Regions from separate parts of the Specibacter sp. AOP5-B1-6 genome, predicted to be linked through region 2. Evidence: predicted binding sites of a transcription regulator. Region 2 holds the regulator's gene; the other holds the start of a gene.
What was found. The regulator LexA, encoded in region 2, represses DNA repair genes until DNA is damaged. The targets are predictions, from matches to a motif close to TCGAACANNTGTTCGA.

Region 1: ACT3TS_RS09860 (LysM peptidoglycan-binding domain-containing protein) is a predicted target of LexA. The motif match lies at 1,998-2,013, and genes of this name have one in related genera.

What each region holds. Positions count from the first base shown of each region.
Region 1 is NZ_JBQSVT010000015.1:66,978-71,186, forward strand. It holds gene pknB (Stk1 family PASTA domain-containing Ser/Thr kinase) at 1-437, opposite strand, end outside; gene ACT3TS_RS09860 (LysM peptidoglycan-binding domain-containing protein) at 544-1,908, opposite strand; gene ACT3TS_RS09865 (Rv2175c family DNA-binding protein) at 2,070-2,423, shown strand; gene ACT3TS_RS09870 (polyprenyl synthetase family protein) at 2,666-3,784, opposite strand; gene ACT3TS_RS09875 (hypothetical protein) at 3,840-4,209, opposite strand, start outside.
Region 2 is NZ_JBQSVT010000001.1:21,656-25,864, forward strand. It holds gene ACT3TS_RS00120 (histidinol-phosphate transaminase) at 1-564, opposite strand, end outside; gene ACT3TS_RS00125 (LysM peptidoglycan-binding domain-containing protein) at 710-1,258, opposite strand; gene lexA (transcriptional repressor LexA) at 1,535-2,278, shown strand; gene ACT3TS_RS00135 (phosphotransferase) at 2,576-2,806, opposite strand; gene ACT3TS_RS00140 (DUF2268 domain-containing protein) at 2,807-3,688, shown strand; gene ACT3TS_RS00145 (MerR family transcriptional regulator) at 3,695-4,209, opposite strand, start outside.

The DNA.
Region 1 (4,209 bases), on a different contig from region 2:
TTCTCGGGCTTTACGTCACGGTGCACAAGACCGGCGTTGTGGGCGGCGGCCAGCCCCTCAACGATTGGATCGAACAAGTCCATGGCCTGTCGGGGGCTCAGCGGGCCGTTTTCGTTGATGACATCGCGCAGGGTGTAGCCGTCGATGAACTCAAAGACCAGATAGGCGTGCTGCGGGCCGACCCCGTGGTCGTGGATCTGCACCACGTGGGGATGGGACAGGCTGGCGGCGCTTTGGGCTTCGCGGCCGAGCCGTGCGATGAAGGCTTCATCGGTGGCAAGGTGCGGGTGCAGGATCTTCAAGGCGATGTTCCTGCCCAGCCTCAGGTCAGTGGCCAAATAGACAGTTGACATGCCGCCGTGCGCCACCTTGGAAAGAACCAGGTAGCGCCCGTCGATCGTGGACCCGATCAGCGGGTCAGGGGAGACATCTTGCACTCTTCCAGCTTAGGAGTTGAAACGAAAGGGGACCGCCCGCAACACCGTGCGGGGGTCCCCTTTTCGTTGAGAGCGTACTTTCCGCCTCGCTGCCAAGCCGAGCGGATTACTGGAAAAGGGCCCGATTGGCCTTGATTCCTGCAACGTAAATCTCGGTGTCGGCGAACAAGCCGTGCACACTGACCGAGTACTGGCCCTGGTAGTAGCCGGCGATGGCCTTGTCCTCGTTGGGCGCATCCGTTTGCAGGGCCCGGATGATGGCGACACCTGCCGTGACGTTGTCCTGGGGATCCAGCAGATTCAGCTTCCGGCCCACCAGCCCCGAGGCCCATTCCCCTGCGTCGGGGATGACCTGCATGGTGCCGATGGCGTTGGCAGGGGACACCGACTGATGATTGAAGCCTGACTCCTGCTGGGCGAAGGCCATGGCCAGCGCTGGATCGACGCCCATGCTGGCGGCCGTGCGGGCCACCATTTCCTTCATCTCGGCACTGGACGGCGCCGGGGCAGCCAGCAGCGCGGACTTGTTGGCATTGGCATCGCTCACCACGGCGTCGGGGTAGGTGTAATGCAGGAAGGTGCTGGGCACCTGCTGCTCAGGCGTCAATTCAACAGCTGCAGGTGCTTCCGGCGCGATGGGCGTGATCTCGCTTGAAGCGGCGCTTATGCCCGGGATCGTGAGGGTCTTGCCGGGGTAGATGGCTGACTTCACGTCGGTCCCGTTGGCAGCGGCCAGGGCTGAGAGACCCACATTGTGACTCGCAGCGATGGCGGAAAGCGTGTCGCCGGCCTTGATCACATATTTGTCGCTGCCGGCGGGCGCCGCCACACTTTCTGTGGAAGCAGCCGGAGCAGCTTCCGCAGCCTGGCCGCCCACCTTGATGGTTTGGCCCGGGTGGATGATTGAACTGCCATTGAGGCTGTTCAGTTTGAACAAGCTTTCCAGGCTGACTTCGTACTGTGCTGAAATGCCGCTCAGTGTTTCGCCGGCACGGACCGTGTGACTTTCGGCTGCTGGTGCCGGGCTTGTGCTGGGCGCCGCCTCGGCTGCCGGGCCGGAAATGGTCAGGACCTTGCCGGGATGGATGAGGCTGGATGCTGACAGCTTGTTGCGCGACAGCACCGACTCAACGGAGACACCGAATTTGTCGGCGATGCCGGAGACTGTGTCGCCCGACTCGACCGTGTGCGTCACCGGGGCCGAGATCTGTGTTCTGACGGCACGCGGCACCGAGCTGGCCATGACGGCTGCCGGAATGCGGCTGCCCGCAGTGCGGGCCTGGACAGCGGCAAGCACTTTTTGTGCGTCAATGCTGCCGTGGCTGCCTTGAGGTTTCAGCTCAGCTGGGGCCGGGGCGGCTGTCGCGGGGCTGGCCAAGGCCAGGGAAGACAGCATGACCACGGGAATGGCGGCTGTGGCCACTGCGGCCAACTGCTTGGCACTGGTGGTCGAAGGGCGTGGGGGAGTCATCGGTGCGTACCTCAAATTTCCGTTACGTATGATGCCATTGGTGTTGATGTTACTCATGTGACTACAGGCGAATTTACACCAAACTACGGGCAAATGGGTGTTTGAGGTGCAATTCGACGAATATTTATACTGTCGGCACCAATATGTGGGAACCTTTGTCTGTGAGTAATGTTGAAACAGTAGTCAGCGAATGGTTGCCCCTGCCCGATGTCGCCGAGATGCTTGATGTCTCGGTCACCAAAGTCCATGCCCTGGTCAAGGATGGTTCCCTGCTCGCCGCGCGGGTGGGCGAGCGCTCCATCAGGGCAGTGCCTGCCGAGTTCATTGCAGGTGACCACATCCTCGAAAGCCTCCGGGGGACCATCACGGTGCTCCATGACGCAGGCTTCGAGGACGCCCAGGCCATCGAATGGCTTTACACTGCGGATGAGTCCCTGCCGGGCCGGCCCATCGACGCTCTCCGTGAAGGTCGCAAAACGGAAATTCGCCGCCGCGCAGCAGCCCTGGGCTGGTAAATCTCAATCCAGTGAACCCGCTGGTGGCCGGCAAGCCTTTCCAAGACCCGCTGCCGGCCGCCACGGCACACTTCCACAGCAACCCTGCCGCGCAGCGCATGACAACCGAGCAGTGCATCCACTGATTGGTGCGCCGGTGGCCACAACTGCCCCGGCGGCGTAAAAACGGACCAGGAACCCAGCATCCAGGGCCGAGCAGTCCAGGAGTTTGGGACGTCCTGGTGATTAGCCTTGATCAAGTCTTAGGAAGTCCTGGTCACGGCGCCCAGCCCCAGGCCCGACAGTGCCGCGGCAACTGTGGGGTCGATGGGCAGCAGGGCCAACGCGGCGAACGCCGTTTGGCTCAGTTCGGAAATCATTGCCTCGGTGCTGGCCAGGGCGCCCGACTCAACCATGATGGAACACAGCCGGGCAACCTGGTCCTCGCTCAAGTCCTGGCGCCCCAGGTTCTTGTCAACAAATTCGCGGTCGGCCGCTGCCGCAGCATCAATGGTCAGGCCCACCAAGACAGTGCGCTTGCCCTCCCGCAAATCGTCGCCGGCAGGTTTGCCGGTCTGGGCCGGATCGCCGAACACACCCAACACGTCATCGCGGAGTTGGAAGGCCTCACCCAGGGGCAGGGCAAACGCGCTGTACCCGGCAAGGAGCGTCTCGTCGGCACCGGCCAGCGCGCCGCCAAGCACCAGGGGATGTTCGGAAGAATATTTTGCACTCTTATAGCGAATGATCGCCGAGGCCCGTGCCACGGCCGTTTCATGCGGCTTGGACGGGCCGGCGACTTCCTCCAGGATGTCAAGGTACTGCCCTGCCATGACCTCTGTGCGCATCACGTTGAAGACGGCCCGTGCGCGTTCCGCAGCTGCGGAGCCGATGGGGCCGGAGGCAATCCGCGAAAACATTTCTTCACTCAGCGACAAGCACAAGTCACCTGTGAGGATGGCTGCCGCATGCCCAAACCGTTCGTCATCCAGGGCCCAGCCGCTCCCGGTGTGCAGCGTGCTGAACTGCCGGTGCACGCTGGGACCGCCGCGGCGGGTGTCCGAACGGTCGATGATGTCGTCATGGATCAACGCCGCAGCTTGAAACAGCTCCAGGGCGGCGCCTGCCTGAATAACGGATTTGGCATCCGGAGCGCCGCCGGCTCCACGCCAACCCCAGTAGCACAGCAGCGCCCGCATCCGCTTTCCGCCGGTGACGAGGGTCTTGATCGAATCCACCAAAACCAGGGTCGCAGGGGATATCTGCGCCAGCAGCTGGTGCTTATCGGCCAGAAAATCATTCAGTTCTTCCGCGACGGCAGCAATGAATGCGTCGTTTTCGGCGGCAGTGGTTGCGCCGGTCTTGACGGGCGTTGCGTTCATGCTTTCTGGATTCCTTGCTGTGTGATCATGCTGGGGGATCAAAGATGCGGGGCTGTTACTTAAACGAAGCAGGCAGCAGCGTGGCGCCCACGGTGAAGGTGGCGGTCGAGGCTGTCTGAACCACTGAGACGGTCACGATCTCCTGGCCTTGGGCCCGCACAAACGTCTTCAGGGGCACACCGTCCACCGCATCGCCCGGTTGCGCCGTGAATCCCTGGTCGGTGAAAATCTTGGTGTAGTGGGCCAAAACGTCGGCGGAGCTTGCCTTCACGCTGGCCGTCAGCGACGCCACCGACACCGGCGTCGAGTGTTCAAGGCTGGAAGCCTGGATTTCAGCGCTCTTCATGAGGGGCAGAACAGTCACGGGGAAGCCGGCAACAAGTTTCTTCACCGCCGACTTTGCCGAAGCAGCGGCCGTGCTTGTT
Region 2 (4,209 bases):
CTCCCCTGCTTCATAAACAGCTTTCACAACGTCCAGGCCCAGGGCGGTGCCGGTGGGGTTGTTCGGTGAGCACAAAAGAACAATGTTGGGCGCCTGCTCGCGAACCTGCTCGGCTGCCGACTCGGCGGACAGGCTGAAGTCGGGTGCCCGCTCTCCGGCGAGGTAACCGGTTCCGGTGCCGCTGGCCAGCAACGGGTACATGGAGTATGTGGGAGGGAAGCTCATTACGGTGCGTCCCGGACCGCCAAATGCCTGCAGCAGCTGTTGCAGGACCTCGTTTGAACCGTTCGCCGCCCACAGGTTGGTTTCACTGAGCCCGTGGCCCAGGTACGCCGCCAGTTCCTGGCGCAAGACGGTGAATTCCCTGTCCGGGTAGCGGTTCAGGCCGTCAAGCTCGGCCGCCACAGCCGCCAGGATGGCTTCCCGTGCGTCGGCGGGAACGCCAAAAGTATTTTCGTTGACGTTCAGCAGCACCGGCACGTCAATCTGGGGCGCACCGTAGGGGTGCTGTCCGCGCAGATCGTCGCGGAGCGGCAATTGGCCCAAGAGTTCAAACTCATCCATGGCACCAGCTTAATTGGTGACCGGTCCAAATGCCGAAACGCCGACACCATGCGGACACCTTGACAGCGGGTGCGGGGTTTGCGGGCTTCCGCGGCATAGCCAACGGGCGCTGCCACAACAGGCACTGCTTAGGGGGTGGAAGGCACTATTTGGGGAGCGGAACGTACAGGCGCTGACCGGCCTGCAGGACTCCGCTGCCCAGTTCATTGAGCGCCACAATCTCACTGACAACGTCACGAACGTCGCCATTTGGGTTTGAAGCGCTGGCAATGCTCCACAGATTGTCCCCGGGAAGGACCGTGACGGACACGGCGTAATCGGCCAGGTCCACAGCCGTGTACTCTGCGGAGGCCTGGGCCGGGGTGGCAATGGAGCCCAGCCCGATGGCCAAGGCTGCAAAAACCATGACGGCGGCGGTGACAATGGCTGGCACACCAAGGAGCACCAAACGGCCGCGGCGGGTCAACTGGATTCGGGCCTTGTCGCTGCCCTTCAGGTCCGTGTCGGGCCGGATCGGGCCGGGCTGGATTGGGTCGGGCTGGATCATTCCGCGCTTCGCAGATCCAAGCCTTGACGCACTGCCATTGACAGCACCGGCAGTGGCCGGCTGAAAGCGCCACGGTGCAGCATCACCGGCCGTCGAATTGTTTGCGTACCTGCTGCGGGTTCCTGCTGAGATAACCATTGCATTCATGATTTCTGGTCCTTTCGCCGTGGATCAAGATCCCTGGCCATCAACATCCATCGGATCAAATTTCCATGCTTTATATCTTCGATAGAGCGTATGTTCTAGTTAACTACTAGTACAGTTTTAGCACCTATGGACGACACTTGCCAAGGGCTGATAGAACAAATGTTTGAAATTGCTTCGATTGTGGCTTAAACTTGTAAAACAAGGATTGGCCGCTAGATGCAGTCCACCAGCAGGCACTGACATTGTTCAGGGCAGCCACGAAAGGACCCCGGAACCATGGCGCTTCCAGAACCTCCGCACCGCATCCCCCAGGCGCCCAGTCGCGCCGGAATGAAGGGGTTGACCGTCCGGCAAAAGAAGATCTTGGAGTGCATCCAGCGCTCCATCGCCGACAAGGGCTACCCGCCCTCAATGCGTGAAATTGGTGACTCGGTGGGGCTTGCCAGCCTGTCCAGCGTCACGCACCAGCTGAGCCAGCTTGAACGCCATGGCTACTTGCGCCGCGACCCCAAACGTCCCCGGGCCATGGAGGTCCTCATTCCGCTGGTGCTCGACAGCGGCAAGGTTGAGATTGAAGGCGTCAGTTCGCCTTCCAATCTGCGCAGCTCCAACGGCTTGAACTTTGCCGAACTCAGCAGCTCCTCGGACACGGCCTTTGTGCCTCTCGTCGGACGCATCGCGGCTGGCGGGCCCATCTTGGCCGACCAGTCGGTTGATGACATCATGCCGCTGCCCCGGCAGATTGTGGGCAGCGGCGAGCTGTTCATGCTCAGGGTTCAGGGTGACTCCATGATTGACGCTGCCATCTGCGATGGCGACTGGGTGGTGGTGCGCCAGCAAAACACGGCCAACAATGGCGACATCGTTGCTGCGCTCCTTGAAGACGAGGCCACTGTAAAGACCTTTCGGCAACGGGACGGCCACACCTGGCTGCTGCCCCAGAACACGCGCTATGAGCCCATCCTCGGCGACCACGCAACCATCATGGGCAAGGTTGTCTCGGTGCTCCGCAGCCTCTAGCACCAGCCCTGCCGACAGTGCGGCGCCCCAGCCAAGTGGCCGGGGCGCCGCACTGTTCAGTCTTGTTTTGGGCAGCGTGACTTTGCTGTGCCGCTGGCCCGCAGTGGGAGGCCAGGTTATTCGTGTGGGATCCGGAGCTGGCCGTGATCAGCTGAACCAAGAATCCGGTTGCTGCCGGACTACGCTTGATTTTCGCGAAGCCACTCGGATGCTGTAGCGGCGGCCGCTGAGATCTCAGGCCCTGGCCGTCCGGAGACGATCAGGAAACCCACTTGCTGAAGACGAAAAAGTATTTCGTCAAATCAAAGCCCGCTCGACTTGATCAGCGGAAGCAGTCAGGGCGAGCTTCTCCCAGCCGTGCCAGACTCCCAAACTGGCGAGGCCAGTCGATCGATCACTCTCAGAGGACAAATCCCAGTCCAGGACGCCGGCTGGCCGCCCTTGATCCCAAAGGACGTTATGGCCTCCCAAGTCCCCATGGGTACGACATTTGACCCTGACGCAGCGTAAGGCTTTAGCGTGGGGCACATGACAATCAATGTATTGAACACCTCACATGGAATGAGCACTGTGCTGGCCGCCGACGAGGCCAACCGTCCGGAACTACTGCGAAGCATGCTTGCTCCGATGCAAAACATGTTCCGGTATTTCCCTGGTGAAGTCGACCTCGTGCAAATGCATGCGAGGAGCTTTGGATTCCCGCTCAATCGGCGGACAGACGAGGTGCGTGCTGCCCTCAAACTCTTGCAGTCGGCGGATGCGTGGATCCGGATCGAGGGTGCCCTGGCCGACGCCGTCGAGGTTCAGAAGCTCGCCATTCCCGGTATCCAGATCCCCGACATCACATTCCTTCTGGTCCTGGGCGACCCTGACGATGGATATTTCATGGGACCCGCGCGGGGGTTCAGCGGAAATGGCAGTGCCACGGGTTTCATCTCATTTACCCTTTGGCCAACGACGGAAAATCTTGAACGACTGGAGGCGGCAGCTGTCCACGAGCTGAACCACAACTTGAGATACGCACCAGGCGGGGTCATATGGGATCCAAAAATGGTCGCCGTTGGCGAACTAATCGTTTCAGAGGGACTTGCTGACGCATTTTCGCGGCAGCTGTACGGTCCGGCCGGTTACACCCCGATAGGTGTCCCCCACCTCAGCAGTGAGACAGTTTTCGAAAAGGTCGTTTCCGGACTGGACGTCCAAGGCATGCAACACTTCACGGCGTGGGTGCATGGCGATGAGGCAGCCAGCCGATTTGGCACTGACCCCGTCGGTGTTCCCACAGGAGCCGGATACGCGGTCGGCAACCGCCTGGTGGATGCCTACCTTGCCGCTACCGGCAAAAGCGCGGCCGAGGCGCTCCACGCACCCGCTGCTGAACTTGTAAGGGTTGCCCTCAATCCGAGCTAAGTGACGCTACTCCCAGGCTGCCGTGTCAGGTTCGATTCCCTTGGCCCGTGCATGGGCATCGATAACCAGTTTCATCCACTCGGCAAGTCCTGGTTCGAATTGATCGTAGTACTCGGTGAATCCGGCCTCGGCGACGTATCTGCGGGCCATGAGCACCTGCATGGACAGAGTGCAGTGGAAGTACTCGCCCATGGCGGCCCGGTGATCCTCCGCCAGGACGTTCGCCGCGTCGCTTCCGGGGATCACGCCCCCGCGCTTCGCCAATGCGAAAGCGTCCGTCACCTCCTGCATTGGTGCGACAGCGCGCTGCCAATCGTCAGCGGTCCGCAATGCTGAACGCTCCGCGTACTCTGCCCACTGCGCGGAGTCGCCCCACTGCTCACGTGCGGAGGGACCCCATGCTGGGTCCCAACTGGCTCCGAACGCATCCTGCTGCTCCGCAGCCGAAAGCAACACCCCCACCTCGTCTGCTTTGAGCATGCGGGCCACAGTGGCCTCGACGGACTGCAAGTGGCGAATCT